3 regions of the Streptomyces sp. NPDC058701 genome follow, and region 3 is predicted to be linked to each of the others. Evidence: riboswitches for the same ligand, from Rfam matches in the RefSeq annotation. Region 3 holds a riboswitch; each other region holds the start of a gene.
What was found. A riboswitch is a leader RNA that binds a small molecule or an ion and turns the genes downstream of it on or off. The one in region 3 is predicted to bind cobalamin.
Positions count from the first base shown of each region.

Region 1: another riboswitch for cobalamin. It lies ahead of ACFWW8_RS02820 (ribonucleoside-diphosphate reductase subunit alpha); the one in region 3 lies ahead of ACFWW8_RS00195 (cobalamin biosynthesis protein).
Region 2: another riboswitch for cobalamin. It lies ahead of ACFWW8_RS25315 (ABC transporter substrate-binding protein); the one in region 3 lies ahead of ACFWW8_RS00195 (cobalamin biosynthesis protein).

Region 1 covers NZ_JBHXSY010000002.1:215,827-226,177, reverse strand. The annotation lists gene ACFWW8_RS02855 (HD-GYP domain-containing protein) at 95-1,387, shown strand; gene ACFWW8_RS02850 (tetratricopeptide repeat protein) at 1,493-2,500, shown strand; gene def (peptide deformylase) at 2,583-3,218, shown strand; gene ACFWW8_RS02840 (hypothetical protein) at 3,338-3,538, opposite strand; gene ACFWW8_RS02835 (helix-turn-helix domain-containing protein) at 3,733-4,701, opposite strand; gene ACFWW8_RS02830 (hypothetical protein) at 4,783-5,010, shown strand; gene ACFWW8_RS02825 (ribonucleotide-diphosphate reductase subunit beta) at 5,125-6,141, opposite strand; gene ACFWW8_RS02820 (ribonucleoside-diphosphate reductase subunit alpha) at 6,141-8,582, opposite strand; cobalamin riboswitch at 8,747-8,881, opposite strand; gene ACFWW8_RS02815 (GNAT family N-acetyltransferase) at 8,923-9,420, opposite strand; gene ACFWW8_RS02810 (Uma2 family endonuclease) at 9,497-10,081, shown strand; gene ACFWW8_RS02805 (CstA-like transporter-associated (seleno)protein) at 10,132-10,320, opposite strand.
Region 2 covers NZ_JBHXSY010000026.1:75,371-85,721, reverse strand. The annotation lists gene ACFWW8_RS25355 (mannosyltransferase family protein) at 1-1,206, opposite strand, end outside; gene ACFWW8_RS25350 (hypothetical protein) at 1,367-1,858, opposite strand; gene ACFWW8_RS25345 (SigE family RNA polymerase sigma factor) at 1,851-2,348, opposite strand; gene ACFWW8_RS25340 (cation:proton antiporter) at 2,603-3,847, opposite strand; gene ACFWW8_RS25335 (cation:proton antiporter regulatory subunit) at 3,854-4,324, opposite strand; gene ACFWW8_RS25330 (ribonuclease H) at 4,547-5,269, shown strand; gene ACFWW8_RS25325 (ABC transporter ATP-binding protein) at 5,421-6,236, opposite strand; gene ACFWW8_RS25320 (FecCD family ABC transporter permease) at 6,233-7,315, opposite strand; gene ACFWW8_RS25315 (ABC transporter substrate-binding protein) at 7,363-8,424, opposite strand; cobalamin riboswitch at 8,454-8,637, opposite strand; gene ACFWW8_RS25310 (TraR/DksA family transcriptional regulator) at 8,800-9,210, opposite strand; gene ACFWW8_RS25305 (fatty acid desaturase family protein) at 9,451-10,351, shown strand, end outside.
Region 3 covers NZ_JBHXSY010000001.1:30,379-40,729, reverse strand. The annotation lists gene cobO (cob(I)yrinic acid a,c-diamide adenosyltransferase) at 1-47, opposite strand, end outside; gene ACFWW8_RS00205 (putative cobaltochelatase) at 47-2,209, opposite strand; gene ACFWW8_RS00200 (cobyric acid synthase) at 2,301-3,860, opposite strand; gene ACFWW8_RS00195 (cobalamin biosynthesis protein) at 3,857-4,849, opposite strand; cobalamin riboswitch at 4,885-5,015, opposite strand; gene ACFWW8_RS00190 (hypothetical protein) at 5,178-5,399, opposite strand; gene ACFWW8_RS00185 (anion permease) at 5,425-6,690, opposite strand; gene ACFWW8_RS00180 (alpha/beta hydrolase) at 7,023-8,153, shown strand; gene ACFWW8_RS00175 (hypothetical protein) at 8,299-9,741, shown strand; gene ACFWW8_RS00170 (VOC family protein) at 9,764-10,159, opposite strand; gene ACFWW8_RS00165 (neutral zinc metallopeptidase) at 10,240-10,351, opposite strand, start outside.

The sequences.
Region 1 (10,351 bases), on a different contig from region 3:
CGGGCGGGGCGGCGCGGGGAGCGCCCGTCGGGACGCCGCGCCGCGCGTCGGGACCGGCGGTGCGGTGCGGGTCCGGGCCGGCGCCGCGTCCTGCCTGCGCGGGGCCGCCGCGTGGAGCGTCCGCGGGGCCGCCGCGCTGGTCACCGTCGCGGCCCTCGGCCACACCCTGTGGACCGGGCTCCTGGATCCGGGCGCGGCCCTGGCCTTCGGCATCCTGGTCGCGGTCGGCGAGCTCGCCCGCCGCGACCGCCGCGCCGGCGGCCGCCCCGAGCTCGCCGGGCCCGCCGAGGCCGAGGACCGGCGGCCCGCGCCGCTCGGCTCCGCCGGGGCCCTCGCGTACGCCCTGCTCGGCCAGAACGCCGGGCAGCCCTCCCACCACGGGGTCCTCCAGACCGTCGCGGTCGTGGTCGCCGCCGCCCTCGTCGGGGTGGTCCCGCACATCGCCCGGGGCGGCGGCCCCGCGCTCGACCACGTGGCCCGCCGGGTCCTGACCGTCGCGTTCGCCGCCGCCTGTTTCCAGCCGCTCTACAACTCCGGCCGGCTGGAGCATTGGCTCGGCCAGAGCCCGTACCTGGTCCTCTTCCTCCTCTGCCTGCTCTTCCTCACCGCCCTGTGCGACGCCGTGCTCGCCGCGGCCCTGGCCGGGGCCCGGACCGGACGGCCGTACGGACCGCTGCTGCGCGACGAACTGCGCTCCCGGCCGGGCATCGGCTCCGCGATCTGCGCCACCGGGGTGGTGATGGCCCTGGGCGTGGCCGTCGCCGGGCTGTGGGCCCTGCCCGTCTTCAGCGTGCCCCTGCTGCTGACGCAGTTGTCCCTCCACCGGATCGCCGCCGTCCGCACCACCTACCGGCAGACCATCACCTCCCTGGCCCGGGCCACCGAGATCGCCGGATACACCCGGCCGGGCCACTCCCGCCGGGTCGCCGCCCTGAGCTGCGCCGTGGGCCGGGAGCTCGGCCTGTCGGAGCGGGAGCTCACGGTGCTGGAGTACGCCGCGCTGATGCACGACATCGGCCAGCTCTCCCTGGTCGACCCGGTCCCGGAGGGGGCGACCGCCGAGCTGCCTCCCGCCGAGGCCCGCCGCATCGCCGGGCTGGGCGGGGAGGTGGCCCGCCAGACCGGGGTGCCGGCCGAGGTCGCGGTGGTGGTGGAGCTGCAGGCCGACCCGTACCGGGAGCAGCCCGTGGCGGCCCGGATCGTGCGCGCGGTGAACGCGTACGACGACCTGGTCGCGGGCAGTCGTCACCCGGGCGGCTCACTGGCCGCCCTGGAGCAGCTGCGGCTGGGCACCGGGCGGGACTACGAGCCGGAGGTCGTGGAGTGCTTGGCGAGGGTTCTGGCCAGGGAGGGGCGTGACAGAGTTGTTCCCGTCCCGCCTGGGTAACCCATGGGTAATGAGCGGCCGTCCGAGCGGGCATGGTTGGATGCCAGTAAGAGGGACCGTGACAGTGTCCGCAAGGCTGCACCGTTGGACCGGCAGGCGGGAATCGTGAGGATCTTCGGGAAGGTACGGCATCGGCCCTCCGCCTCGTGGCGGCAGGCCACCGACCGCGCGTTCACGCTGATCGGAGACGGTCGGTACGAGGACGCGGGAGCGCTGCTGACCAGAGCGGCGGACCTGGAACCGTGGCTGTCCGAGTCCTGGTTCAATCTGGCCCTGCTGCACAAGTTCCGCCACGACTGGGAGCAGGCGCGGGCCGCCGGGCTCCGCGCCGTGGCCCTGCTGGACCGCGAGGCCGGCGCCCCGGACTGGTGGAACGTCGGGATCGCGGCCACCGCGCTGCAGGACTGGCCGCTGGCGCGCAGGGCCTGGCAGGCGTACGGGCTGAAGGTGCCCGGGGACTCCCACGGCTCGGGAGCGGGCGGGAAGTCCGGCGGCGAGCCGGTCGGCATGGAGCTGGGCAGTGCCGCCGTGCGGCTGTCACCCGAGGGCGAGGCGGAGGTGGTCTGGGGCCGCCGGCTGGACCCGGCCCGGCTGGAGGTCCTGTCGATCCCGCTGCCCTCGTCCGGGCGGCGCTGGGGCGAGGTCGTGCTCCACGACGGGGTGCCGCACGGGGAGCGCGTGACCGCGGCCGGTCCCTCGTACCCGGTCTTCGACGAGATCGAGCTGTGGGCGCCGTCGCCGGTGCCGACCTGGGTGGTGCTGCTGGAGGCGGCCACCGAGTCGGACCGCGACGCGCTGGAGCAGCTGGCCTCGGACGCAGGCTTCGCCGCCGAGGACTGGTCCTCGTCGGTGCGGCTGCTGTGCCGCACCTGTTCGGAGAGCGAGATGCCGAGCGACGAGGGCGACGGCGAGCACCTGGACCCGCACGACCACAGCGAGCCGGGGCACCCCGGGCCGCTGGGGCACCGTACGGCGGGCTCCGGATCGCTGTGGGTGCCCGAGCGCGAGTGCGGGATCGCGGCGCCGGCCGGGTTGGTGCGCGGCCTGCTCGACGGCTGGGTCGCGGACAGCCCGGACAGCCGCGAGTGGCGGGATCTCGAAGAAGTCTGCTGAGCCGGGGCCGTAGGCTGTACGGGCACATCGGTGGCCATTGGCGACCACCGGTGCCAGGACTTACGGAAGGCGTACGGCGGACATGGCGCAGCAGGAGAACGAGGTCGTCGAGAACCTGAACGACGGGTACGTCGTGGACACCGAGGGCTGTGCGGAGCGCGAGCTCGCCCACCGCGAGCGTGGTACCGCCCGTCCGATCACGGTGGTCGGCAACCCGGTCCTGCACCGGGAGTGCAAGGACGTCACCGAGTTCGGCGACGAGCTGGCGCAGCTGATCGACGACATGTTCGCCAGCCAGAAGGCCGCCGAGGGCGTGGGCCTGGCCGCGAACCAGATCGGCGTGGACGCGAAGGTCTTCGTCTACGACTGCCCGGACGACGACGGCAACCGGCACACCGGTGTCGTGGTCAACCCCAAGCTCGTCGAGCTGCCGGCCGGCGCGCGGGTGCTCGACGACTCCAACGAGGGCTGCCTGTCGGTCCCGACGGCGTACGCCTCGCTGGCCCGCCCCGACTACGCCGAGGTCACCGGCCAGGACGCGCAGGGCAACCCGATCAAGGTGCGCGGCACCGGCTATTTCGCGCGCTGCCTGCAGCACGAGACCGACCACCTGTACGGGTACCTGTACATCGACCGGCTCTCCAAGCGCGACCGCAAGGACGCCCTGCGGCAGATGGAAGAGGGCACCCCGCGCTACGAGACCGTCCCGAACGCGTAGCCGGGACGGCGCGGCCACCGCGCACGTCGACAGGGCCCCGCTCCGCACCCGGAGCGGGGCCCTGTCGACGTGCGGCGCGAGCGCCGGCGGAACGGCCGGGGAGGCGGCCGGGGGGCGGGCTACTTACGTGCCGAGCCCCAGCCGCTGTCCGCGGGAGCGGAACCCCAGCCGCTGTCCGCGGGCTTCGACTCCCTGCCGCTGTCGGCGGGCGCGGCGCCCCAGCCGCTGTCCGCGGACGCGGTGGCGGCCGCACCGCCGAGGAGCAGCGCGGCGAACGCGGCCGCGGTGAGGATACGAGCGGTACGGGACGTACGGGACATGCAGGCCCCCTGGGCTTGGTGTGAGGTGCGGGGCCCGGGCGCTGTGCGGGCAGCCGGGCCGGGCATGCTCACCGTACGTCATCGATCGGCTACGGATGGGGCCGGTTCGGGTCAAGTGTGCCCATGGTTTCGGCCAGTCGCATATCGGTCAGGCGACCGGTCCGGGGGGTGCGTGCCGGAGTGCGCGCGCCCGGTCAGGCCACCGCCCGGGGCCCCCGGAAGGCCCGGCGGAAGGAGTTCGGGGTCGTGCCCAGGGCGCGCAGGAAGTGGTGGCGCAGCGCGGCCGCGTTGCCGAAGCCGCAGCGCCCGGCGATCGCGTCGACCGTCTCGTCCGTGGACTCCAGCAACTCCTGCGCGAGCAGTACCCGCTGGCGCAGCACCCACTGGTACGGGGTGCTGCCGGTCTCCTGCAGGAAGCGGCGGGCGAAAGTGCGCGGGGACAGGTGGGCGCGCTCCGCGAGCTGCTCGACGGTGATCTCGTCCGCCAGGTGGCGCGCCATCCACGCGATCACCTCGCCGACCGTGTCGCAGGAGGTGCGGGGGAGCGGCCGCCGGATGTACTGGGCCTGGCCGCCGTCCCGGTGCGGGGGGACGACCATCCGCCGCGCGATGGTGTTGGCCACCTCGGCGCCCTGCTCCTGCCGTACGACGTGCAGGCACGCGTCGATCCCGGAGGCGGTGCCCGCCGAGGTGACCACGGGGCCCTCGTCCACGTACAGCACGTCGGGGTCGACCCGCGCCCGCGGGTAGCGGCGGGTCAGGGCGGGGGCGTGCATCCAGTGCGTGGTGCAGCGCCGGTCGTCGAGCAGGCCGGCCGCGCCGAGCAGGAAGGCTCCGCTGCACACGCTCAGTACGCGCGCGCCGCGGCCCACGGCCCGGTGCAGGGCGTCCAGCAGGGGGCGGGGGTACTCGCGGGTGGGTGCGTCGCGGTCCGCGGGCAGGCAGATCAGGTCCGCCTCCTCCAGCCGGTCGAGCCCGTGGGGGAGGGTGAGGCTGTAGTGGCCGTCGCCGGCGGAGAGGGGGTTGTCCTCCACCGCGCAGACGGCGAAGTCGTACGTCGGCAGGCCCATCGCGCTGCGGTCGATCCCGAAGACCTCGCAGAAGATGCCCAGTTCGAAGGGGGCGACGCCGTTGACCACGGCCACGGCCACGTTGTTCAGCATGACGCCAGTGTGGCAGTAATTCGCACTTCCGTGACAGTCCTGCCACTGTTCGATCTTCGCCGCACTCGCGAGAGTGGAGTCATGAACACGTTCCTGGACTACCTGACCGTCCTCGCCGTCGCGGCGCTCCTCCTCGCTCCGGCCCTCTACGGAGCCCTCGGCGACCACCGCACCGACCGGCAACTGCGCACGGCCGCCGGACGGCGCCCGCAGCACCGACGGAACCTCCGGGAAGGGTTCGGTCGTACGCGCGCGGAGTCCCGTCCGGCGGCGCCGCGCCTGGCCGTACGGCACGCGCCGGGCCGCTGAACCGCGCCCGCGGCATGCCTCCCCGCGCAGCGGTGCGTCCCCGTCCCCGGCCTTCCCGGGGACGGGGACGCACTCATGCCGGCCGGGCCGGCGACGCGGACTGGGCGACGCGGACTAGAAGTCCTCGTCCAGGTCGACCGTGCCCTCGACCGCGACCTGGTAGGCCGACGGGCGGCGCTCGAAGAAGTTCGTCAGTTCCTGCACGCCCTGGAGCTCCATGAAGGAGAAGGGGTTCTGCGAGCCGTACACCGGCGGGAAGCCGAGACGGACCAGGCGCTGGTCCGCGACGCACTCCAGGTACGCGCGCATCGACTCGGTGTTCATGCCCGGCAGGCCGTCGCCGCACAGGTCGCGGCCGAACTGGAGCTCCGCCTCCACGGCTTCCCGCAGCATGTCGGTGACCTGCTGCTGGAGGGCGTCGTCGAAGAGCTCCGGCTCCTCCTTGCGGACGGTGTCCACGACCTCGAAGGCGAAGTTCATGTGCATCGTCTCGTCCCGGAAGACCCAGTTCGTGCCGGTGGCCAGGCCGTGCAGCAGGCCGCGCGAGCGGAACCAGTAGACGTACGCGAAGGCGCCGTAGAAGAAGAGGCCCTCGATGCACGCGGCGAAGCAGATCAGGTTCAGCAGGAAGCGGCGCCGGTCGGCGGCCGTCTCCAGCCGGTCGATCTTCTCGACCGAGTCCATCCACTTGAAGCAGAACTGCGCCTTCTCGCGGATCGAGGGGATCTCCTCGACCGCGTCGAAAGCGGCCGCGCGGTCGTCCGGGTTGGGCAGGTAGGTGTCGAGCAGCGTCAGGTAGAACTGGACGTGCACGGCCTCCTCGAACAGTTGGCGCGACAGGTACAGGCGCGCCTCCGGGGAGTTGATGTGCTTGTACAGGGTCAGCACGAGGTTGTTCGAGACGATCGAGTCGCCCGTCGCGAAGAACGCGACCAGCCGGCCGATCATGTGCTGCTCGGACGGCGTCAGCTTCGCCAGGTCGGCGACGTCCGAGTGGAGGTCGACCTCCTCCACCGTCCACGTGTTCTTGATCGCGTCGCGGTAGCGCTCGTAGAAGTCCGGGTAGCGCATGGGGCGGAGCGTGAGCTCGAAGCCCGGGTCCAGCAGGTTCTTGGTGTCGTTCGAGCTCATCACTGGCAGGCCTCGCAGGACTCGGGGTTCTCAAGGGAGCAGGCCAGCGCGTCGGCGTCGACGGCCTGCGGAAGCGGAGCGGCGGACGCCGGGACGGCGGCGGACGCCGGGACGGCGGAACCGGACGCCGCGCGGGCGATCTTCGTCGCCGGGCGCGAGCGCAGGTAGTACGTCGTCTTCAGACCCTGCTTCCAGGCGTACGCGTACATCGAGCTGAGCTTGCCGATGGTGGGCGTCTCCAGGAACAGGTTCAGCGACTGCGACTGGTCGAGGTACGGGGTCCGGGCCGCCGCCATGTCGATCAGACCGCGCTGCGGGATCTCCCACGCCGTGCGGTACAGCGCGCGCACCTCGGCCGGGATCCAGCCGAAGCCCTGGACGGAGCCGCTGGCCTCGCGCAGCGCCTCGCGGGTCTGGGCGTCCCACACGCCGAGCCGCTTCAGCTCGGCCACCAGGTACGCGTTGACCTGGAGGAACTCACCGCTCAGCGTCTCGCGCTTGAACAGGTTGGAGACCTGCGGCTCGATGCACTCGTAGACGCCCGCGATGGAGGCGATCGTCGCCGTGGGGGCGATCGCGAGGAGCAGCGAGTTGCGCATTCCGGTCTTCGCGATCCGGGCGCGCAGCGCGTCCCAGCGCTCCGGCCAGTGCTGCTCGATCTGGTAGTGGTCGGGGTGCAGCACGCCGCGCGCGGTACGGGTCTGCTCCCAGGCGGGGAGCGGGCCGTTCTTCTCGGCGAGGTCGCAGGAGGCCTCGTACGCGGCGAGCATGATCCGCTCGGACAGCTTCGTGGACAGCGCCCGCGCCTCGGGGGAGTCGAAGGGCAGCTTCAGCTGGAAGAAGACGTCCTGGAGGCCCATGGCGCCCAGACCCACCGGCCGCCAGCGGGCGTTGGAACGGCCCGCCTGCTCGGTCGGGTAGAAGTTGATGTCCACCACGCGGTCCAGGAAGGTCACCGCGGTGCGGACGGTCTCGTCCAGGCGCTCCCAGTCGATCTCGCCGGTCTCCGCCAGGACGAAGGCGCCCAGGTTGACCGAACCGAGGTTGCAGACGGCCGTCTCGCCGTCGTTGGTGACCTCGATGATCTCGGTGCACAGGTTGGAGGAGTGGACGACCGTGCCCGGCTCGGCGGTCTGGTTCGCCGTGCGGTTGGAGGCGTCCTTGAAGGTCATCCAGCCCTGGCCGGTCTGCGCGAGGGTGCGCATCATCCGGCCGTACAGCTCGCGGGCGGGCATGGTCTTGCGGGCCAGGCCCGCCGCCTCGGCCTTGCGGTACGCGGCGTCGAAGTCGTCGCCCCACAGGTCCACCAGCTCGGGGACCTCGGCCGGGGAGAACAGCGACCAGTCGGCGTCGGCGTTCACGCGGCGCATGAACTCGTCCGGCACCCAGTGGGCGAGGTTCAGGTTGTGCGTGCGGCGCTGGTCCTCGCCGGTGTTGTCGCGGAGCTCCAGGAACTCCTCGATGTCCGCGTGCCAGGTCTCCAGGTAGACGGCGGCGGCGCCCTTGCGGCGACCGCCCTGGTTCACCGCGGCGACGGAGGCGTCGAGGGTCTTCAGGAACGGGACGATGCCGTTGGAGTGGCCGTTGGTGCCGCGGATCAGCGAACCGCGGGCGCGGATGCGGGAGTACGACAGGCCGATGCCGCCGGCGTGCTTGGAGAGGCGCGCGACCTGGTGGTAGCGGTCGTAGATCGAGTCGAGCTCGTCCAGCGGGGAGTCCAGCAGGTAGCAGGAGGACATCTGCGGGTGCCGGGTGCCGGAGTTGAAGAGCGTGGGGGAGGACGGCAGATAGTCGAGGCGGCTCATCAGCCGGTACAGCGAGGCCACTTCCTCGACGGCCTGGACGCCGCCGACCTCACCGTCGGGCCCGGTCTCGGCGAGACCGCAGGCCACGCGCAGCATGAAGAACTGCGGGGTCTCCACGACCTGGCGGGTGATCGGGTGGCGCAGCAAGTAGCGGCTGTGCAGGGTGCGCAGGCCGAAGAAGCCGAAGCGGTCGTCGGCCCCCTCGGCCAGGGCGTGCTCCACCAGCGCGTCCAGGCGGGCCGCGTGGGTGGCGACGAACGCGGCGGTGCGGTCGGCGATCAGGCCCTCGCGGTGGCCCACGGCGACGGAGGCGGAGAACGAGGTGGCGCCCTGGCCGGCGGCCTCCCCGGCCACGGCCAGCGTCAGCAGCCGGGCGGCGAGGCGGGAGTACGCCGGGTCCTCGGAGATGAGCCCGGCGGCAGCCTCGGTGGCCAGCCCGCGCAGCTCGGCCTCGTCGGCGACGGAACTGCGGCCGCGCAGCGCGGCGGCGGCGACCCGGCCGGGATCGGTGTCGGGCAGGTCGGCCGTCAGTTCGGTGAGGGTACGCAGGAGTGCGGTCCCGGGACCTTCGCCAGATCCATGAAGAGCCGTGGACGGAACGGACTCGGCGCGCGGTGCGGAAGGCGCGATGGTCACGGGGGTTGCTCTCCCTCGCTCGGCCCGGTCATCGGCGGGGCGGGGTGCGAGGGGCGCATGCGGGACAGCGCACGGGCCGGCCCGGGCAGGGCAGGCAGCTCGTGCACCGCATGGCGTCCACCGGCCCAACCGCGAGGCCCGGACGTATCGGCACCCGGTTCGGTCGAGCCGGGTGCGCTGTCGGCAGGTCCTCGGACTTGCGGATACACCAATCGGTGCACTTCATACCGTTGCGGGACAGTTCCGGATTCGCACCGGATTCCCCTGCGGCGACAGCAGCCCTGAGCATACATGTGGGGGCGCCCCTCTGTGGAAGCCCCCACATGTTGTGTCGGCGTGGCTACAGCTTCAGCCGGTACGTCAGCAGGGTGAGGCCCTCGACGGGCGCCCAGTCCCGCTCCGGAGTGCGTTCGAAACCGAGCCGGGAGTAGATCCGGTGGGCCCGGGCCATGCTCCGCTGGGTGGAGAGGACCAGCGCGGAAACCCCCTCGATCGCCCGCGCCCGGTCCAGGCAGGCCCGCACCAGCGCCTCGCCGGCGCCCTGCCCGCGGCCCTCCCGGGCCACGGCGAGCATCCGGAACTCGGCCTCGTCCGGGGCGGCGATGTCGGCGAGCGGGCTTCCGGGCGGGGCGAAGGTCACGCCGCCGAGGATCCGTCCGCCGCGCTCGGCGACGAGCACCTCGGCCAGGGCGGCCCGGCCGGCCACGTCGCGCAGGACGTTCAGGTAGGCGTCGTTCTCGTTCACGTCGAGATGCCCGTCGGCGAGGTAGGCCTGCGCCGTGATCTCGCCCAGCTCCGCGTACTCGGCGGGCAGCGCCGCCCTGATCACCATGTCCATGCGGTCGAGTGTGCAGGACGGGTACCGGTGCCCGGCGCTATCGTCGTAGGCAGACCGTCCAAGGAGGCGAGCCCGCATGACCGCGATGATCGACCGGCCGCACATGCTCACCGAGGAGTTCGAAGCCGTGGCGCGCATAGCGGCTCGCGAGATGGAGGGTGCGCGGCTGGAGTTCATCGACGGGGTCCTGAGGAGCAAGGCCGTGCCTGATGGGGACCACGGAATGATCATTCAGTGGCTCACGCGGATCTGTATGCAGCACCGACCCGAGCTCTGGCTGCATCCCGGGCAGGGGCTCAAGGTGGAGCAGTACCGGGCCGGCCGGGCGATCCCCGATGCGGTGCTGGCACCCGCGGGCGCGTTCGCCGGACAGGGCGAGTGGGCCGCACCCGACTCCGTGCTCATGGCTGTCGAAGTGACCTCGTGGGACTCCGACACCGACCGGCGGGACCGGATCGAGAAGCCCCGCGCCTATGCCGAGACCGGCATCCCCGTCTATCTGCTCATCGACCGGGACAAGTGCGAGATCTCCCTCCACACCGAGCCCGAGGGGCGGCGCTACCTGAACGTGCGCACCGTGCCGTACGGCATGGACGTCGGGCTCCCCGAGCCCGTCGGCATCACCCTCGGGACCGAGCCCCTCAAGGACTGGGTCCGCTGAAGGCCGAAGGCCCCGCCCGGTGGGCGGGGCCTTCGGCGGCGCGGCACCGGTCAGCAGCAGCGGAAGCCATTGCGGGGGTCCGCCTCGCGGGCGTCCGTGCGAGCCCGTTCGAAGGCCCGGCGGGTCGGGACCGCGGCGTCGGGGTCGTGGGAGCGGGCGTGTGCGACGTACCGGTCGTACGCGGCCTCGCCGGAGAACTCCCGTACGAAGTACCGGGCGCGGGCCAGCGCCCGGTGCAGCCGCCCCGGGCCGGCCCGGCCGCCGCCGCTC
Region 2 (10,351 bases), on a different contig from region 3:
GGCCCAGCGACCGGTCAGGAAGGTCACGGCCACGACGACGCCGACCGGCGCGACCACGTACACGTACGCCGTCCGCACCCCCGGCCGCCGCAGGCTCCACCCGGCCAGGGCGATCCACAGCGGCCACCACAGGAGGGTGGAGCGCGGGACCGACGTGTACCAGTACGAGGTTCCCAGCGCCCACAGTGTCAGGGCGGTGTAGAGCGCCTCCGGCAGCCGGCGCCGGCGCACCAGCCCGAGCAGCAGCGCGAGGCCGACCAGCATCGCGAGCAGCTCGGCCTGCCACATCACCGCGTAGCCGGTGGCCTGGGTGCGATGGAAGGCGGCCTCCCAAGTGTGGGACCAGGTCTCCCAGGGGGCGTGGAAGTCCCGGTACCAGCCGCGTTCCTGGGCGTGTTTCCAAGCCGTCCAGTTCCCGGTACGGGCCCACAGGAACCATCCGTAGAGCGCCGGGGCGAGCGCGGGAAGGAGCAGCCAGGGTGCCGGGCGCCAGCCGTCCCGGCCCTTCGCGGTCAGGACGAAGTGCAGGACGAGCGCGGCGGCCAGGAAGAGCCCGGTGACCCGGACCGAGCAGGCGAGACAGGTCAGCATTGCGGCGGCCCGCCAGTTCCCGCGCAGCGCCGCGAGCCAGGCGGGCAGGGCCAGGGCCAGGAACAGCGCCTCGGTGTACCCGGCGGCGAGGAACACCGCGCAGGGCGAGAGCAGGAGGAACATCACCGTACGGCGGCCCGCGTGCAGGTCTCCCAGCTGGTGGCGGGCGACCCGGGCCAGGGCCAGGACGGCCACGCCGCCGGCGACGAAGGAGATGAGCAGCCCGGCGGCGGCCCAGTCGGGCACGACCGTGTGCACGGCGCGCAGGGTCAGGGGGAAGCCGGGGAAGAAGGCCTCGCGGTTGTCCCAGCCCGCCGTCCAGGGGCCGGCGCCGCCCGGGAAGTAGCCGTCCCTGGCTATGGACAGGTAGTGCGCCCAGTCCCACTGCTGCCAGGGCGCGAGCAGTCCGGCCGGCTCGCGGCGCTCGCCGTCGGAGGGGAACAGCCAGCGCACGGCCCAGGCGGTGATCCAGAGTCCGGTGCGGGTCAGCGCGTACAGCCACAGCACCTCGCGGTCGGCGGCGTCCAACCGGGGGAGTCGGCGACCGACGGGCCGTCCGCCCGAGGCGGAGGCGGGGGCGACCTCGACGGGCCGGGGCGGCGCGGAAACGGGCATGGGGGATCTCCTGATCGGCTGAGGGCGCGCCGGACCGCCGGCCGGGGTGCGCGGCCGGGGTGCGCGGGCGGTGGTACGGGTGCCCGTGGCGCTACCGGGCTCGCAGGGCCGCCTGGGAGGCGGGGGCGTGCCGGGGCCATCGGGAGCCCGGACTCCCGGGTCACCTGGGGGAGTGGTCCGAGGGGCTTGAGGAGGGCTCGCTGTCCCGTGCGGTTCCGGTGGGCGTTGCCGGCTCGGTGGTGCGGGCGGGAGGCTGCACGGTCGACGTCCCGGACGCGGGCCGGTTCGCCGAGGTCCGGGCCGAGGACGGACCCGCGCTGGTGGCCGGGGGCGGTCCCGGGGTCGACGACGAGGCCGGCTGCGGGGGCGGGGCCGACGTCGCCCCCGGTGTCGGCGGGAAGGACGGTGCCGGGGGCGAGGGGGTGGTCGCGGGCAGGTTCCCGTCCCGGTTCTCGGGCGGGAGGGATGCCAGTGCGGCGCCCGAACCCGCCAGGACGAGGCAGGCCGCGACCGCCAGTCCGGCGATCCGGCGCCGCCGCACCCGCTCCCCGCGCCGGGCGATCTCCGAGACGGGAGGCAGCGCCGTCCCGGGCTGACCGGCGGAAGCCGCCTCCTGGAACAGCGACCGCAGCGGATCGTTGGTGTCAGGCATCGGGCTCCTCCTCGATACGGGGGTTCTGCAGATGGCGGGAGAGCGTGGCCCGGCCCCGCGCCAGGTGGGTCTTGACCGTGCTCGCGGACAGGGAGGTCTCCGCGGCGATCTGTTCGACGGTCAGATCGCACACGTAGTGCAGGGCCAGCGTCCGGCGCTGCCCCCGCGGGAGGTGCCGCAGCGCTTCCACGAGGGCTACCGCCTCCGGTCCCGGCCCGTCCACGTACGCCGCGGGGGCGGTGCGCTCCCAGGCGTCGGCGGTACGCCGGCGCACGCGCCACCGGCTCACCGCGAGACGCCAGGCGACGGTGCGGATCCAGGCCTCCGGCCGCCCTTCGACGTCCAGCTGCCTCCGTCGGCCCCACCCCTTGACGAACGCCTCCTGCACCACGTCCTGTGCCTCGTGGTGATCGCCGAGCATGACGTACAGCTGTCCGGTCAGCCGTCCCGCCGCTTGTGCGTAGAACTCTTCGAACTCCTCGACGGTCAAAAACTCACTCCCGCATTCATGAATCCCTCTCGGTGGGCATACGCCCGCCGCACCGCGTCCGGTTGACACCGGACGCGGAGAAGTCCTGTGAGGGGCGTCACACCCGTGCCGGAGGGACGCACGGCCGCCCGGGTCCGGACGTACCGGTGGGGCGTACGGTCGTCACCGCACGCCCCACCGGTCCTGCCGCGCACTGGTCCTGCTCTGCCGCCCCGGGCTCTCGCGCCGGGTCCGGCGGACCCGGACCCGGCGGGTCAGGTACGGCCCGCCGGGTCCTGGTCCTGCACCGCCTCGGGGGATATGGCCGGAGAGGGCACGGCCGCGAGCAGGGGCTCCGCGGGCACACGCCGTGCGGAGACCCAGGCGGCCACGGGTTCGGTGTAGCGGGCGGTCAGCGGCCCGATCACCACCAGGATGAGGACGTATGCGGTCGCGAGCGGCCCGAGTGCCGGTTCGATGCCCGCCGTGACGGCGAGTCCCGCGATGACGATCGAGAATTCGCCGCGGGCGACGAGGGTGCCGCCGGCCCGCCAGCGTCCCTTGACACCGATCCCGGCGCGTCGGGCGGCCCAGTAGCCGGTCGCGATCTTCGTGCCGGCGGTGACGACGGCGAGTGCGAGGGCGGGCAGCAGGACGGGCGGGATGCTGGCGGGGTCGGTGTGCAGGCCGAAGAAGACGAAGAACACGGCGGCGAACAGGTCGCGCAGCGGGCTGAGCAGGGTGTGCGTGCCCTCGGCGACCTCACCGGACAGGGCGATGCCCACCAGGAAGGCGCCGACGGCCGCGGACACCTGCAACTGTTGCGCGACACCGGCCACGAGCAGGGTCAGGCCGAGCACGACCAGCAGCAGCTTCTCGGGGTCGTCGCTGGAGACGAACCGGGAGATGAGCCGTCCGTACCGGACCGCGACGAACAGCACCGCACCGGCGACGCCGAGGGCGATGGCCAGCGTGAGGCTGCCCGCGGCGAGGCTGACGCCGGCGAGCAGTGCGGTGATGATCGGCAGGTAGACGGCCATGGCCAGGTCTTCGAGGACCAGGATGCTGAGGATGACCGGGGTTTCGCGGTTGCCGACGCGGCCGAGGTCCCCCATGACCTTGGCGATGACGCCCGAGGAGGAGATCCAGGTGACGCCGGCGAGGACCACGGCGGCGACGGGGCCCCAGCCCATGAGGAGTGCGGCGATCGCCCCGGGTACGGCGTTGAGGGCGAAGTCGACCACCCCGGCCGGGTACTGGGTCCTGAGGTTGGAGACCAGATCGCTGGCGGTGTACTCCAGGCCCAGCATCAGCAGGAGGAGGATGACGCCGATCTCGGCGCCGATCGCCACGAACTCCTCACTGGCGCCGAGGGGCAGCAGTCCGCCCGTACCGAACGCCAGCCCGGCCAGCAGGTACAGCGGGATCGGGGAGAAGCGGAAACGGCCGGCGAGCCGGCCGAGCAGGCCCAGGCCGAGGATGATCGCACCGAACTCGATCAGGAAGACAGCGGAGTGCACAGGCGGTCACTCCCGTCCGAGTATCGCGGCGGCGGCGTCGACGCCTTCGCGGGTGCCGATGACGATGAGCGTGTCCCCGCCGGCGAGACGGAAGTCCGGGGCGGGCGAGGGCCGGGCTTCGGCACGGCGCAGTACGGCCACCACGGAGACCCCGGTCTCGGTGCGCATCCGGGTCTCGCCCAGCACCCGCCCGTTCCAGTGCGAATGGGCCGACAGCTCGATCCGCTCGGCGACGAGCCCGAGGCCGGTGGTGTGCAGGACGCTGGGGCTGTGGTGCGCGGGCATCAGCGCGTCGATCAGCGAGGCCGTCTCCGGGCCCGTCAGGTGCAGAGACTGCGCGCAGGCGTCGGGGTCGTCGGAGCGGTAGACGTTCACCGTCCGGGTCCCGTCCCGGTGCGCGACCACCGACAGGTGCCGGTGTTCGCGGGTGGTGAGGTCGTACTGGACACCGATGCCGGGCAGCGGTGTGGTGCTCATGCGTGGAGCGGGCACAGCTCTGGTCCCCTCTTGTTTCTGTTCGCCTTGGTGGTGCGGCGCCGGGCCGGCAGGCGGAGCGGGAACCGGCCCTGGCGCGGGTCCATGGTGTCATCCCGCGGGAGCGGCCGGACATGGGTGTCGGCGCGGACGGACAACCGGCGCGGACCGCGGCCGCCGCGCGGGCGGTCAGCCGCCCGGCCGCGGATGGGGCATGATCGGAGGATGTCTGATCGCATCATCGCCGCCTGTGACGGAGCGGCCAAGGGGAACCCCGGGCCCGCCGCGTGGGCCTGGGTCATCGCCGACGCCGAGGGCCGGCCCGAGCGCTGGGAGGCCGGTCCGCTGGGCCGCGCCACCAACAACGTCGGGGAACTGACCGCCCTCCAGCGACTCTTGGAAGCCGTGGCCCCCGGCACGTCCGTCGAGGTGCGCATGGACTCCCAGTACGCCATGAAGGCCGTCACGCAGTGGCTTCCCGCCTGGAAGCGCAACGGGTGGAAGACCTCCTCGGGCCAGCCGGTCGCCAACCGCGAACTCGTCGAGGCGATCGACCTGTTGCTCGGGGACCGCGACGTGACCTTCGTGTACGTGCCCGCCCACCGCGCGGACGGGGACCACCTGAACGCGATCGCCGACCAGGCCGCGAGCGACGCCGCCGTGTCCCAGCAGGCCGCGGGCAGCGCCCTCGGCGACGCGGACATGCCGCAACCCGCACCGGCCCGCAGCGCCCCCGCCCGGGCCAAGGCGCCGTCGCGCGGGAAGCCGTCCACCGGGGCTTCGGCGGGCCGCGGCCAACAGCGCGCGATCAAGGCCAAGTTCCCGGGGACCTGCCCGTGCGGCAAGACGTACGCGGCCGGCGAGCTGATCACCAACAACGGCAAGCGCTGGGGCCACCCGGACTGCGCGGCGGCCACCGCGGTCGGCACGGCCGGGCCGGAGGCGTAGGCCGGGTGTTCGCCGACCGCCACGCGTACGAGGCCGTGGTCACGGCGGTCGCCCCGTAGGGTGCCGTCGTCGAGGCGGGGGGCCGCGAGGGCTTCGCCGGCCAGACCGCACACCCGTCCTGGCCGACGCCCCCGGCCCCGCGGCCCCCGTCCTACCCCCGGTCCCGTACCGCCGTGCCGGACCCGGCGGCCGGGATCGGAGGCAGGAAGGACACCTGGGCCGCCCCGGTCCGCGGGTGCACGGCGACCTCGGCCGCCACGCCGTACACGTCGGCCAGGAGCTCCGCGGTCAGTACCTCGCCGGGCGGACCGGAGGCCGTCACCGACCCGTCGCACAGGACGTAGAGCCGGTCGCAGTAGTACGCGGCGAGGTTCAGGTCGTGCAGCGCCACGAGAATCGTGGCGGGCAGCTGCCGCAGGAGCCCGAGCACCTCCAACTGGTGCCGGATGTCGAGGTGGTTGGTCGGCTCGTCGAGCACCAGCAGTGTGGGCTGCTGGGCGAGTGCACGGGCGATGAGGACGCGTTGGCGCTCGCCGCCGGACAGGCGGCCGAAGGAGCGGTCCGCCAGCGCGGACGCGTCTACCGAGTCGAGGGCCCAGGTGACGATCGCGCCGTCCTCGGCGCTGTCGCCGTCGAGCAGCCGTTTGTGCGGGGTCCGGCCCATCGCGACCACCTCCCGCACGGTCAGGTCGAAATCGGCCCCCGCCTCCTGCACCACGGCGGCCACGGTGCGGGAGAGCCGCCGCACCGGCATCGTCCAGGCGTCCGCGCCGTCCACGCGCACGCTGCCCGCGTCGGGCCGCAGTACGCGGTAGACGGTGCGCAGGAGGCTGGACTTGCCGCTGCCGTTGGGCCCGACCAGCCCGACCACCTCTCCCGGCCGGGCGCTCAACGACACGTCGCGCACCAGGTGGTGGGCGCCGGCGGTGAGGGTGACGGTCTCGACGGTCAGTTCTGCCGCGTTCATGCCGCTCCTCGGCTCGTGGTGCGGCGGGCGTCCCGGCGCACCATCCACAGGAAGAAGGGTCCGCCGCAGAGCGCCGTCAGGACGCCCACGGGGATCTCCGCGGGCGCGGCGACGGTCCGCGCCGCGATGTCGGCCCAGACGAGGAACACCGCGCCGGCGAGCGCTGCCGCCGGCAGGACGCGCCGGTGGTCGCCGCCGACGAACAGCCGCACGATGTGCGGCAGCATCAGCCCGACGAAGCCGATCGGCCCGGCCGCGGCCACCAGGACACCGGTCACCAGTGACAACAGGACGAACATCCGGGCCCGGAACCGGGCCACGTCCAGTCCCATGCTCGTCGCGGCCTCCTCACCGGCCAGCAGCAGGTTCAGCGATCTGGCCTGGACGAGGAGGACGCCGATGCCCAGCAGCAGGGCCGCGCCCGGCAGCCACAGCGTGTCCCACTGGACGCCGCCCAGTCCCCCGAGGGTCCAGGCGAGGACGGCCCGTGCCTCGTTGCCCCGGCCGGAGGTCAGCAGGAGCATGTTCGTCACCGCGGTGAGCACCGCCGCCATGGCGACCCCCGACAACACCAGCCGCACCGAGGTGATGCGCCCGCCGGCGCGGGCCGTCGAGTACACCAGCAGCAGCGTCAGCAGCGCGCCGGCGAAGGCGGCGGCCGACAGTGACAGCGCGCCGAACAGGTTCACGCCGAACACGATCACCGCGACGGCGCCCAGGGACGCCCCGGAGGACACTCCCAGCAGGTACGGCTCCGCGAGCGGGTTGCGGACCAGGGCCTGCATGGCCGTTCCGATGACCGCGAGACCCGCACCCGTCACCGCGCCGAGGAGGACCCGCGGAGCCCGTACGTTCAGCACGATCGTCTCCCGCGCCCGCGACCAGGTCGGCTCCGACCGGTCGGCGCCCAGTGCGTGCGTCACGATGCCCCACACGTCGCCGGGCGGCACGTGCACCGATCCGATGGCCATGCCCGCGGTCGCGGAGACCAGCAGGAGGGCGCCGAGGACCGCGAGGGTCACGGCGAACGACCAGCGGCGCGGCCGGTCCGTGCCGCGGGTGACCCGCCCGGGCGGCAGGGCGGGGGACGTCGCCTCGGAGGGAGAGGGGGCGGGGGAGGGGGCGGTCACCGGAGCCGCTCGGGATGCAGCCCGCGCGCCAGCTCCTCCACCGCGTACGGCGGCCGGACGCCGACCAGGGTCGAGGTCAGCGGTACGACGACGAACCGCTTGTTCCTGATGGCCGGAACGTCGGCGAGGGCGGGCTGCGAGAGGAGGAACTCCTGCTTCTGCTGGACGCTTCCGGTGCCCGCGTAGTCGTAGATGGCGATCACCTCCGGCTTGCGTTCGACGACCTGCTCCCAGGACACGTCACCGAAGACGTCGTCGAGGTCCGCGAAGACGTTCCGGCCGCCGGCGAGTTTGATGATCTCTGTGCCGAGGCCCTTGCCGCCGGCGGTGAACGCCGACTTGTCGCCGCTGTCGTAGACGAAGACCGGTACGGGGGGTGCGTCCTTGACCGCCTCGGTGGTCCTGGTGACGCGCCCCTCGAGGTCGGCGACGAGCCTGTCGGCCCGGTCCCCGACACCGAAGACCCGCCCGATGGTCCGGATCTCGTCGTAGGTGTCCCGCATGGTCACCCGCTTGTTCCCGCAGTACTCGCGGTTGAGGTAGGTGTTGATGCCGGCGTCGCCGAACGCCTTGCGCGAGCGGCCCTCCTTCTCGGCGAACGCGGAGCCGTAGCCGCCGTACACGAAGTCGGGGCCGGCGTCGAGGACGGCCTCGAAGGAGGGCTCCTTCTTCGCCAGCTCCGGTACGGCCTCGAAGTCCTTCCGCAACTCGGGCAGGACGGCCGAGTCGGGGAACGCGGTGCCGACCATCCGGTCCTTCAGCCCCAGGGAGAGCATCAGTTCGGCGGGGTGCTGGTGGATGGTGACGACGCGGTCGGGCGCCTTGTCGTACGTGGTCCGCGTGCCGCAGTTGTCGATCGTGACGGGGAACCCCTGCGCGGCCGGACCGGAGGATCCCGAAGTGCCGGACGGCTTAGCGCTGTCGGAGGAGCCCTTCGAGCTGCCGCAGCCGGTCAGTACGGCCGTGGACAGGGCCAGGGCCGCGGCGGCGAAGCGCAGGGCACGGCCGCGCCGGGCGGACGGGGGAGTGGAAGGGGGGCGGGGCATGACGTCGTACACGTAGAGCCTCCTGCGGAGTCCGCGCTCCTCGGATCGGGCCCGCGACAGGCCAGTGTCCTGACTCCCGGGTCGACGTCCCCCCTGGCCTTCCCGCGACGGGCGCGGCGGCTCGCAGGAGGGGCGCACTCCCCGGTCACAGTGGCGGGACCGTGCCGGAATCGCACCGGCTTCCTGTCTCCCGTCGCGGTGATGACCAGGCGATATTACGTTCCGTTGGGTGGGGGGCAAAAAGGGTGCGCTGTGGCACGCGCCGGGCTCCGGCCGCGCCACGGCTCCCGTACGGCGCCGGGGACCGTCGACCGCGGCCCGTAAAGTGGCCGGAAATTCGGCCGGTTGACGATCACCGTGCTGCCGACGGGGTCCCCGGTGCCCGGGTCAGCGGGGGCGGGCCGTGGCGCACGGCACGCACGTGGTGGCGGTCGGGCGGGCCTCCATGCGTTCCGCCGGGATGGGTTCGCCGCACCTCTCGCAGCGCCCGTAGTCCCCTCGGGCGAGCCGTTCCAGCGCCAGGTCGACGGCGTCCAGGTGCTCGCGGGACCGGGCCAGGAGCGCGGCGACGTGAGCCCGCTCGAAGGCGGTGCTCGACCCCTCGGGGTCGTGCTCGTCGTCGACCGCGACCAGGGCGTTCGCCGCGACGATCCCGTCGAAGTCGCGGACCAGGGCCGCCGTCCGGGCGAGGGTGTCGGCCCGGTCCGCGGCCAGCCGCTCACGGGCGGACTCGTACCCCTCCCCGCGCTCGTGGTCGCGCCCGTACGGAGGAGGCGCCTCGGCGGCCGATTCGTCCATGTGTGCGACAACGTCACTGCCCGGGCGCACATTCCTCCGACGTGCACACGTCATAGGGGACACCGGGTGAGCCATTCGCACGTTACCCCCCGATTTCCGGGTATGCGCGAAAGGGACGGCAACGTCGTGTGCCGAGTGCGTGAGTCCCGCCCTTCCGGCGCCGACGGCGACCGGACACACGGATCGCCCCGCAGTACACCGCGCGACCCGCTCGCGGACCACGGAAAGAGGACCCCGACCATGAATTCCCTTCAGACGGTGCGGCCGCCGCCCGGGCAGTCCGGACCGGGCAGTGACTTCGCCCGGCTGTCCAAGAAGATCCAGGCGGCCGGCCTCATGGCGCGCCGCCCCGGCTACTACGCGCTCCGCGTCACCGCGGTGACCGTCCTCTACGCCGCCGGCTGGACGGCCCTCGTCCTGGTCGGTGACAGCTGGTGGACCCTGCTGGTGGCCGCCTTCCTCGCCGTCGTCTTCGGGCAGGTGGCGCTCCTGGCGCACGACGTCGCACACCGGCAGGTCTTCCGCCTGCGCAGGGCCAGCGAGCTGGCCGGGCGCATTGCGGGAAACCTCGGCATCGGCATGGGCTACGGCTGGTGGCAGGACAAGCACACCCGTCACCACGCCAACCCCAACCACGAGGACCTCGACCCCGACCTCGATCCGGACGTCCTCGTCTGGACCCAGGACCAAGCCCGCACCGCCACGGGGCTGCCGCGCCTCCTGGGCCGCTCCCAGGCGTACCTGTTCTTCCCGCTGCTCACGCTGGAGGGCTTCAACCTGCACGTATCCGGCGTGCGGTCACTGGCCGACCGCGCCCTCAAGAACCGGGTGTGGGAAGGCCTCCTGCTGCTCGCACACTTCTCCGCCTATCTGGGCGCGCTCTTCCTCGTGCTCCCGCCCGGCAAGGCGATCGCGTTCCTCTTCGTCAACCAGTGCCTCTTCGGGCTCTACCTCGGCTCGATCTTCGCGCCGAACCACAAGGGCATGCCGGTCCTGCGGGGCACGGACCGGCCGGACTTCCTGCGCCGCCAGGTGCTGACCTCCCGCGACGTGCGCGGGGGTCGGTTCACCGACATCGTCCTCGGCGGCCTGAACTACCAGATCGAGCACCACCTCTTCCCGAGCATGCCGAGCCCGCACC
Region 3 (10,351 bases):
GTCGTGAGTCCGTCGTCCGGAACGACGGACGGCTGTCCCTGCGGCATTACGCGGCCCTCCTGTTGCGGTTCTGCGGTGATGAGGTGGTGGTCACGGCGGTACGCACGTCCTTCACGAGCCCGGCCAGCGAGTCGGCCCGCAGCCCGTCCAGGGTCACGGCGGGCGCCGCGAGGTCCGCGGCCAGCACCCCCGCCAGCCCCAGCCGGACCGGTCCGGACTCGCAGTCCACGACCACGGAGGTGAGGCCCTCGGCCGCCAGCAGCCGGGCGGCACGGCCCGACAGCTCGCGGGGCGTGTCCCCCGGCAGCCCGCCGCCGAGCCCGCCCGCCGAGGTGGCCCGCCCGTCGGTGACCACGACCAGCAGCGGCCTCCGCGAGGGGTCCCGCAGCCGCTCGATCCGCAGCACCTCACGGGCCTTCAGCAGACCGGCGGCCAGTGGGGTGCGGCCCCCGGTCGGCAGCTGCTCCAGCCTCGCGGCGGCCGAGTCGACCGAGGAGGTCGGCGGCAGCGCCAGCTCGGCGCCGGAGCCCCGGAAGGTGATCAGGCCGACCTTGTCGCGGCGCTGGTAGGCGTCCAGCAGCAGCGACAGCACGGCGCCCTTGACCGCGCTCATCCGCTGCCGGGCGGCCATGGAGCCGGAGGCGTCGACGAGGAAGAGGACGAGGTTCCCCTCGCGGCCCTCCCGGGTCGCCTGCCGCAGGTCGTCCTTGCGGATCACCAGGCCGCGCCCGCTGCGCCCGCGGGCCTTCTGGTGCGGGGCCGCCGCGTGCACGGTCGCCGCCAGGTGCAGCTTGGTCAGCTGGCCGCGAGGGCGCCGGGCGCCGGTGGTACGGCCGTGGGCGGTGCGGGCGCGCGAGCGCCGCCCGGCCGCGCCCTCGCCTAGGCCCGGCACGCTCAGCACCTTGGTGCGGAACGGCTCGGCGGCGCGCACCGCGGCCTGCTCGGGCGCGGCCTCGGCCGCCCCGGACGGCTGCGGGCCCTCGGGGGCGTCCTGCTCCCCGGCCGTCTCCTGGGGCCGGCCGTCCTCGGGGTGCTGCTGCCGCTCGGGCGCGTCGGGGCCGCCGTCCCGCGGGGGGAGCCCGCCGCCGCCGTCGGGGCCGCCGTTGTCGGAGCCTCCGTCGTCCGGGCCTCCGTCGTCGGGGCCGCCGTCCTGCGGGGCGCCGTCGTCCGGGCCCTGCGGCTCCGGATCCGGCTCGTCGTCCGGGAAGCCGTCCAGGATGCGGTCCAGCTTCTCCTCGTCCAGGCCCGGCGCGTCGAAGGGGTTGCGGCGCCGGCGGTGGGGGAGGGCCAGCAGGGCGGCCTGCCGCACGTCCTCCTTGCGCACCTCGGTCCGGCCGGCCCAGGCGGCCAGCGCGGTCGCGGTCCGCGCCATCACGATGTCGGCGCGCATGCCGTCGACCTCGAAGCCGGCGCACGTCGCCGCGATCTGGAGCAGGGAGCCGTCCCCGAGCACCACCTTCGGCAGCAGCGACCGCGCCGCCACCACGCGGGCCCGGACCTCGTGCTCGTCCCCGGCCCAGCGGTCCGCGAAGCCCGCGGGATCGTCCTCGTACGCGAGCCGGCGGCGCACCACCTCGACGCGCTGGGCGGGCTCCCGGGAGGCGGCGACCTCCACCGTCAGACCGAACCGGTCCAGGAGCTGCGGGCGGAGCTCGCCCTCCTCCGGGTTCATGGTCCCGACCAGCAGGAAGCGGGCGGCGTGGCGGACCGAGACGCCCTCGCGCTCGACGTACGAGGCGCCCATCGCGGCCGCGTCCAGCAGCAGGTCGATCAGGTGGTCGTGGAGGAGGTTGACCTCGTCCACGTACAGGATGCCGCGGTGGGCGTCGGCCAGCAGGCCCGGCTCGAAGGCCTTCACGCCGTCGGAGAGGGCCCGTTCGATGTCGAGGGCGCCGACGAGCCGGTCCTCGGAGGCGCCCACCGGCAGTTCCACCATCCGTGCGGGCCGGACGCCGCCGGGGGCCTGTCCGTGGGGGCCGTCCGGGCAGGCCGGGTCCGGCGCGGCGGGCGCGCACGAGAACCGGCACCCGGACACGACGTCGACCTGAGGCAGCAGCGCTGACAGCGCACGCACGGCGGTGGACTTGGCGGTCCCCTTCTCGCCGCGCACGAGCACGCCGCCGACCGCCGGGCTCACGGCATTGAGCAGGAGCGCCAGCCGCAGGTCGTTCTGGCCGACCACTGCGGTGAACGGATAGGGCGTGCTCATCGGTTGCTCACTCCTTCTAGGGATATGTGCGGCACAGGGAGCGTGAGGGCGCGGACCGCCGCCGTGCCGGGCGCGCCGGCGCCCGGGCCCGTCACGGTGCGCCCGGCGGCAGGAACGGCAGCCCCGCCGGGGCGCCGTCCTCGATCAGCCGCAGCAGCGCGCCGGTGTCGGCGTGTTCCTCGATCAGGTCGCCCAGCAGGTCGAGCTGTTCCTCGCGCAGCACCCCGAACGAGGTGTCCGGCGCGGGGACGAAGCGCCGCCCGGCGGCCGCCGCGACCTCGCGCAGGAACGCCCGGCGGAAGCCGTCCGACTCCAGCGAGCCGTGCCAGTGGGTCCCCCACACGGACCCGACCCGGCACCCGTCCAGGAACGGCTCCCCGCCCAGCACCTCGGCCACGCCGTGGTGGATCTCGTACCCCTCGACCGGCTCGCCGAGCGCGGTGCCCGTCGGCCGGGCGAGGGTCTTCTCCCGCTCGAAGCGGACGCGTACGGGCAGCAGGCCGAGGCCGTCGACCGCGCCGGCCCGCGATTCGACCTCGTCCTCGATGTGCTCGCCGAGCACCTGGAACCCGCCGCAGATTCCCAGCACCGGCCGGCCCGCGGCGGCCCGCCGCGCCAGCGCGTCGGCGAGACCGCGCTCGCGCAGCCAGGCCAGCGCCTTCACCGTGCCGCGCGTGCCGGGTACGACGACCAGGTCCGCGTCGGCCAGCTCCTCGGCCCGGTCCACGAACCGCACCACGACCCCCGGCTCGGCGGCGAGCGCGTCGACGTCGGTGAAGTTGGACATCAACGGCACCGCGCACACCGCGACCCGCAGCACGTCCTCGCCGACCGGCGGCGCCACCACGGACTCGCGGACGGCGCCGCGCAGCGAGACCCGCAGCCCGTCCTCCTCGTCGATGCCGAGGCCGTGCCGGAAGGGCAGCACCCCGTACGTCCCCCGGCCCGTGAGGCCGCGGAGCATCTCCATGCCGGGCTCCAGCAGCGACACGTCGCCGCGGAACTTGTTCACCAGGTACCCCGCGATCAGCGACTGGTCCTCCGGGGACAGCAGCGCCGTCGTCCCGAAGAAGGACGCGAAGACCCCGCCCCGGTCGATGTCCCCGACCACGACCACCGGGAACCGCGCGGCCCGGGCGATCCCCATGTTCACGATGTCGGTCCGGCGCAGGTTGATCTCCGCCGGACTGCCCGCGCCCTCGCAGATCACGGCGTCGTACGTGCCCCGCAGCTGTTCCAGGCAGTCCGTGACGACGCCGAGCAGCTGTTCCCGCCGGCCGCCCTGCGGCGCCGCCCCGGGGGCGGCGCCCCCGGCCGTCCCGAAGAACCCGCGGGCGCTCATCTCGCCCACCGGCCTGCCCAGCAGCACCACCTGGCTGCTCTGGTCACTGCCCGGTTTGAGCAGCACCGGGTTCATCAGCGCGGTCGGCTCCACGCGGGCCGCCTGGGCCTGCATCGCCTGGGCGCGCCCGATCTCGGCGCCCTCCCGGGTGACGAAGGAGTTCAGCGACATGTTCTGCGCCTTGAAGGGCGCCACCTTCACGCCGGTGCGGGCCAGCCAGCGGCAGATGCCCGCCGTGACCACGCTCTTGCCCGCGTCCGACGTCGTACCGGCGACCAGTAGTCCGCCGCCGCGCTTCGCGCCGCTCACGGGCGTCCTTTCCTCGTACGGGGGATGCGGGGGAGGAGGGCGCCGCGGGAGGCGCGCGCGGCCAGCGTCCGGGCGGCCACGCAGGCCCCCAGTGCCAGCCAGGTCACGTTCCGCGACAGCCGTACCGCCCGCTCGATGTCGGCGACCTCGACGGGACGTCCGGCCGCGCCGTTCAGCACGGCCCGGTGCTCGACGCGGCCGCCGTACGCCAGGGTGCCGCCCAGGCGCACGCCGAGCGCCCCCGCGAAGGAGGACTCGACGGGGCCGGCGTTCGGGCTGGGGTGCCGGGCCGCGTCCGCGCGCCAGGCCCGTACGGCCCCCCGCCGGTCGGGGCCGGCCAGGACGGCGGCGAGCGCGGTCAGCCGGGCGCCGGGCCAGCCCGCCACGTCGTCGAGCCGGGCGGAGGCCCAGCCGTAGCGCAGGTGGCGGGGGGACCTGTGGCCGACCATCGCGTCCAGGGTGTTCACGGCGCGGAAGGCCAGCAGGCCGGGGACCCCGGCGACGGCGCCCCACACCAGGGCCCCGACGACCGCGTCGGAGGTGTTCTCGGCGACGGACTCCACGACGGCCCGGGCCATCTCCTGCTCGTCCAGGGCCTGCGGATCGCGCCCGCACAGGTGCGGCAGCCGCTTCCGGGCCGCCTCGCCGTCCCCGGCGGCCAGCGACCCGCCGATGGTGCGGGCCTCCCGGCCCAGCGAGGTGCCGCCCACGACGGCCCAGGTGGCGGCGGCGGTCAGGGCGATACGGGCGGCCGCGGGCCGGGAGCGCACGGCGCGGGCGCCGAGCACGCCGACGGCGGTCGCGCCCCCCGCGCACACCAGGGTGTGCAGGACGCCCCGGGCGCGGTCGTCGCGCCACAGGGCGCGCTCGACGGCGGCGGCGGCCCGTCCGAAGGCGGCCACGGGGTGCCCGCGGCGGGGATCCCCGAGGATCCGGTCGCCGATCAGGCCCGCCGCGGCGCCGTACGCGAAGACGCGGTCGGCACGCATGGTGGAAGGCATGTCCTCACTCAGGGTCCGCGCCCTGGTTCGACGTGACCGGCGGCGAGAGTTCCTGGCTCCCGGGTCGCACTCGGTCGAGTGCTCCGGTGACAGTGGCGGGACCGCGCCGGATTCGCACCGGCTTCCTCTCCATGCCGCCGTAATGGCTCGGGCAGTCCACCACGCACCGCGAAGGCCCGTCAACTCGCCGTTGACCTGCGGCGGGGCCGCGGACGGGGTACGGTGCCGCCCGCGCCGGGCGTACGGCGGGCGCGGGGCCGGTCATGCGAAAGCTCCCCCCGGGTGAAACCCGGAGGGAGCCCGCGCGCCGTGTGTCTCAGGCCACGATCAGGTAGATCCCGTACGCCACGGCCGCCGTGACGAGCGCGAAGCAGGCGTACGCCCCGCTGCGGGCCAGGGTGGCGCTGCCGCCCTGCTCGGTGGCGGCCTCGTGCTTGGACAGGCCCACCAGGCCCAGGGTGAAGAGGGCCACGAGGGCGACGGTGGCGGAGAGGCTGACCCCGAAGACGGAGCCGAGGGCTTCCCAGTCGATCTTCATACTGCCGTTCCTCTGCAGGTCTCGGTCAGACCGCGGCGGCCGGAGCCGCCGGGGTCGTCGTCGCGGCCGGGATGGTGGCCCGGAGGTCGTCGTCGGCCATGGCCGCGGCGGCGGCGGTGGTCGGCGGGACGGTGACGGCGGCCATGGCCGTGGTCACGACGCCCGCCTCCGGCGCCGGGGCGCCGGCCGGTTCCACCTCGTTGACGTTGTGGTGGTCGACGACCTGACGGCGGGAGATGAGCCAGATGGCGATGCAGGAGGCGACCAGGAAGACCGTGACGGCGGCGATGCCGATGTCACCGGTCCGCATGACGAGCTCGGCTCCGGCGGCGACCAGGGCGGCGGCCGGCAGGGTCAGGCCCCAGGCGATGAACATGCGGGTGGCGGTGGACCAGCGGACCACGCCGCCCTTGCGTCCCAGGCCCGCACCCATGACCGCGCCGGAGCACGCGTGGGTGGTGGAGAGGGAGAAGCCGAGGGTCGAGGAGGCCAGGATGACGCTCGCCGCGGAGGTCTGGGCTGCGAAGCCCTGCTGCGGCTGGAGGTCGGTCAGGCCCTTGCCCATGGTGCGGATGATGCGCCAGCCGCCCAGGTAGGTGCCCATCGCGATGGCCAGGCCGGCGGAGACGATGACCCAGACCGGCGGGTTGGCGCCGGCGGGCAGCGCGTTGCCGGCGATGAGCGCCAGCGTGATGATGCCCATCGTCTTCTGCGCGTCGTTGGTGCCGTGCGCGAGGGAGACGAGGCCGGCCGAGGCGATCTGTCCGGCGCGGTAGCCCTTCGCGGAGGTCTTCTCACCGACCTTGTTGCCGAGCTTGTAGGTGATCTTCGCCGCCAGCAGCGCGGCCAGGCCGGCCACCAGGGGGGCGGCGATCGCGGGGATGAGCACCTTGGTGACGACGACGCTGCCGTTGACCGCGCCCATGCCGGCCGAGGCCACCGCGGCACCGATCAGGCCGCCCATCAGGGCGTGGGAGGAGCTGGAGGGCAGGCCGACCAGCCAGGTGACGAGGTTCCAGAGGATGGCTCCGACCAGGGCGGCGAAGATCACCTCTGGCTGGATGCCTTCTTCGTTGACCAGGCCCTTGGAGATCGTCTTGGCGACCTCGACGGACATGAACGCGCCGACGAGGTTGAGTACGGCGGACATGGCCACCGCCGTCTTGGGCTTGAGGGCGCCGGTCGAGATGGTGGTGGCCATCGCGTTGGCCGTGTCGTGAAAACCGTTCGTGAAGTCGAACACGAGAGCGGTGATGATCACGATCCCGAGGAGAAGCGTTATGTGCTCCATTTACCCAGGCTTCTGTTTGACGTCAGTGGCTCGGCGACCGTAGGCAACCTGGATGAACGGAAGGTGAACTGACCCGGGCGGGGCGGTGTACTGGTGCGCCACCCGATCGGGACCTTCGTCCGGGTTCTGCCGTAGATGTAGCGATTAATGCACGTCAAAGCCGGGTGAATGCGTCCCTCCGCCAACAGGGCCGCCTGCCCCGGCAGTCCCTCCCGTCACCGGAAGGAGAGCTAGCTCACTCCGCTTCCGGTCCCCGCGAGCCGAGCTCGCCGCCTCCCGCGGAGCGGTCCCCTCCGGTGGCCCGCCGGGACCCGCGCGCCGACACTGGAGCGGTGCGAACCGCCACAGCGACGGCAGCGGCCGTCACCACGACGCTCCTGGGCGCCGGCGCGGCCGCGGTAGCGGCCGGCCGCTACGCCGCCGGCGCGGCCCTGCGCCCCGAACCGGGGTGCCCCCTGCCCGGCGGTCCCCGGCTCAGCGTGCACTCCACGGCCCCCGGCCGGGTCGAGCTGACCCGCTCCCTCGGCTCCCTGCGCCCCGGCACGTACGGCCTGGACGCCCCCGGGGTGCACGCGGTCGTCGGCCCCGTCCTGCCCGACGCCCCGCACGGCCCCGACACCGTGGTCCGCCGGCTCGTCGCCGTCACCCACGGCAGCCTCGCCCCCGGAACCCGGGTCACCCTCACCCCCCAGGTCCACCTCGGCAACCCGCGCACCGCCCTCGGGCTCGACCACGCCGACGTGGACATCCCGGGGGAGCTGGGCGCCCTGCCCGCCTGGTTCGTGCCCGCGGCCCGGGACACCTGGGTCATCACCGCGCACGGGCTCGGCAGCAGCCGCGAACACCCGATGGTGGTCATCCCCTTCCTGCACCGCCACCGGTTGCCCGTCCTCGACCTCGCCTACCGCGGCGACCTCGGCGCGCCCGCCCCGCCCGACGGTCTCGGACACCTCGGCGAATCGGAATGGCGGGACCTGGACGCCGCCATCCGCTACGCCCTGCGCTACGGAGCCCGCCGCGTGATCCTGCACGGCTGGTCCACCGGGGCCACCATGGCGCTGCGCGCCGCCGAGCGTTCGGCGCTCGCGGACCGGATCTCCGGGCTGGTGCTCGACTCGCCCGTCCTCGACCGGCGCGCGACGCTGCGCTCGCTGGCGGCCGCGCGCCGTATCCCGGCCGCGGTGCTGCCGCTGGCGGTGCGGGCCGCCGAGAGCCGCGCGGGGCTGGGCGCCGACCGGCCGCCGCCCGGCGCCGACCCCGGCGCGCTGCGCGTCCCGGTCCTGGTCTTCCACGGCCCGGACGACACGCTCGCACCCTGGGGGCCCTCCCGGCGGCTCGCCGCCGCCCGCCCCGACCTCGTCACCCTGCACACCGTGACCGGGGCCGGGCACGGGGCGATGTGGAACGCGGACCCGACCGGCTACGAAGAGGTTCTGCGCCGCTTCCTCACTCCGCTCATGTGAGCGCGCCCGCGGGGGTTTCCGTCATGTGAAGGCCCGGTGGCGGCCGGGTTCCAGGGGGTGGGTTGTCCCGGTCTGTTCCCCGGTGAGCAGCGGTAACCGCCGGTTCCGTTTGGGCTTTCGGCCCGTCACGGGCGAGACTGCTTCCGTGACGTCCCGAAAGCCTGATGAGCAGTTGGCTCGCGACTCCAGACTCCGACTCGTCTCCCCGCGTTCCGTCGCCACGGCCCGCAAGGCGGTGACCGACCGACGGACCAGAACCACCCCGCGGCCCCCGGCCGGTACGCCCGCCACGGCGGACCTCGCGAACCGGGCCAGGGCCTCGCTCGTCGACGCCGTACGCCTGACCCGCTGGGCCGAGCGCAACCTCGGAGCCGGCGACGGCGGCCGCCCCGCACCCGCGGGCGCGCTGCCGGCCTCCGACGTCGAACGCGCCGCCGCGGAACTGAACCTGACCCACGGCCAGATCCGGGTCGGCTGGGACCGCGCCCGGCTCGCCGGCCTCGTCGAGGTGCACGGCGGCCACGCCCGGCCCGGCTGGCGGCTGCGCGCCTGGGACCGCGACGACACCGCCGTGCTGCGCGGCTGGGTCGCGCTCTTCGACGCCTGGTCGCTGGTCCACCCCGCCCCCGCCGACATCGCCCCCGCGGTGGTCGCCGAAGTCGTCGAGGCGATGCCCCAGCTGCTCTCCCTGCTGCAGCTGTCGGCCGGCCCGGTGACCGTGCCCGACCTCCTGGACCTGCTCGGGCAGCGCGTCACCGAGCTGCGCGGCGAGCGGTGCGAGGTTCCGTACGGCGCCGAGTCCGCCTCCGCACCGGCCGACCGGGTCCCCGGACCCGCCCCGGTGCCCGCCACCGAGACCCGACCGTTCCCGCTCGCCAGGCTGCTGCGCTGGGCGCTCGGCGGCCTCGCCGCCGTGGACGCCGTCACGCTGGGCCCCGCGCGGGCCACCCTCACCCCGCTGGGGAGCTGGGCCGTCTGGGTCAAGCTGGAGCAGATCTGCGTCGCCGCGCAGAGCCCCGCCGGGAACATCGAGCAGTCCGCCGCCGCCATGCTGCACGGCTGCGCCCGCCTCACCCCGGGGCCGGCCCGCGCCGAGTACCAGGCCTGGCTCGCCGCCCGGCCCGTCGGCCACGCGGTCAGCGAACTCCTGCACGCCGCCCGCGGCGAGGACGCGCTGCTGCGCGGGCTCGCCTTCGAGGCGCTGCGCGTGGTCGGGGCCCCCGCGGAGCCCGAGGTCCGCGCCGCGGTCCGCGAGGCCGCCCTGCGGCCGTACGCCCTGCTCTGGCTCGCCGAGCACGACGGGGTCGACCCGGACGAGGCGCAACACGTGCTCACCGCCGAGGAGTCGACCTGGCTCTGGGTGGACACCGCGGCCGCCATCGCCGACCACGGGGAGGCGGACCTGCTGGCCCGCCACCTCGACTCCGCCGTACGGACCACCGTCCCCCGGCTGCTGGACGAGGTCCGCGCGGTCGGCCACCCGCGCACCGTGCAGGTCCTGGTGGCGCTGGCCGCGGCCCACCCCGACCCGGCGCTCGCCAAAGCGGTCCGCCGGGCCGCGTTCCAGGTGCACACCGGCGGCGAGTGACACCGCGGACGCGCCGCCGGCCTCAGGCCTGCGGCGCGTACGTCCCGAAGCTCCAGACGTTGCCCTCGGCGTCCCGGGCCATGTAGTCCCGCGAGCCGTAGTCCTGGTCGGTGGGCTCCATCAGGATCTCCACGCCGTGCTCGACGGCCCGCCGGTGGTGGCCGTCCACGTCGTCGACCACGACGTAGACCCCGGCGGGGCCGGCCTCCTCCATGGCCTTGTCGAAGAGCCCGCCCCGGCCCTTGCTGCCGAGCATCACGATGCCGCTGCCGTACGACAGCTCGGCGTGCGCCACCGAGCCGTCGTCCCCCTCGTACACGGCGACCTGGTGGAACCCGAACGCCTCCGTCAGCTGCCGGATCGCCGCCTTGGCGTCGCGGTACAGCAGGGTCGGACAGATCGACGGAACGCCTGCCATGACGATCACTCCCTCTCGCTGGTGCATGTCATCGGCCGTGAAAGTGACCCACGGCACAGCATGGCAGGCGCCGCCGACGGTCAGCGGAAGGTGTTGCACTGGGCCATGTCCCCGGTGCGGTAGCCCTGGTAGAACCACTGCTGGCGCTGCTCGGCCGATCCATGCGTCCAGGACTCCGGGGTCACCCGGCCC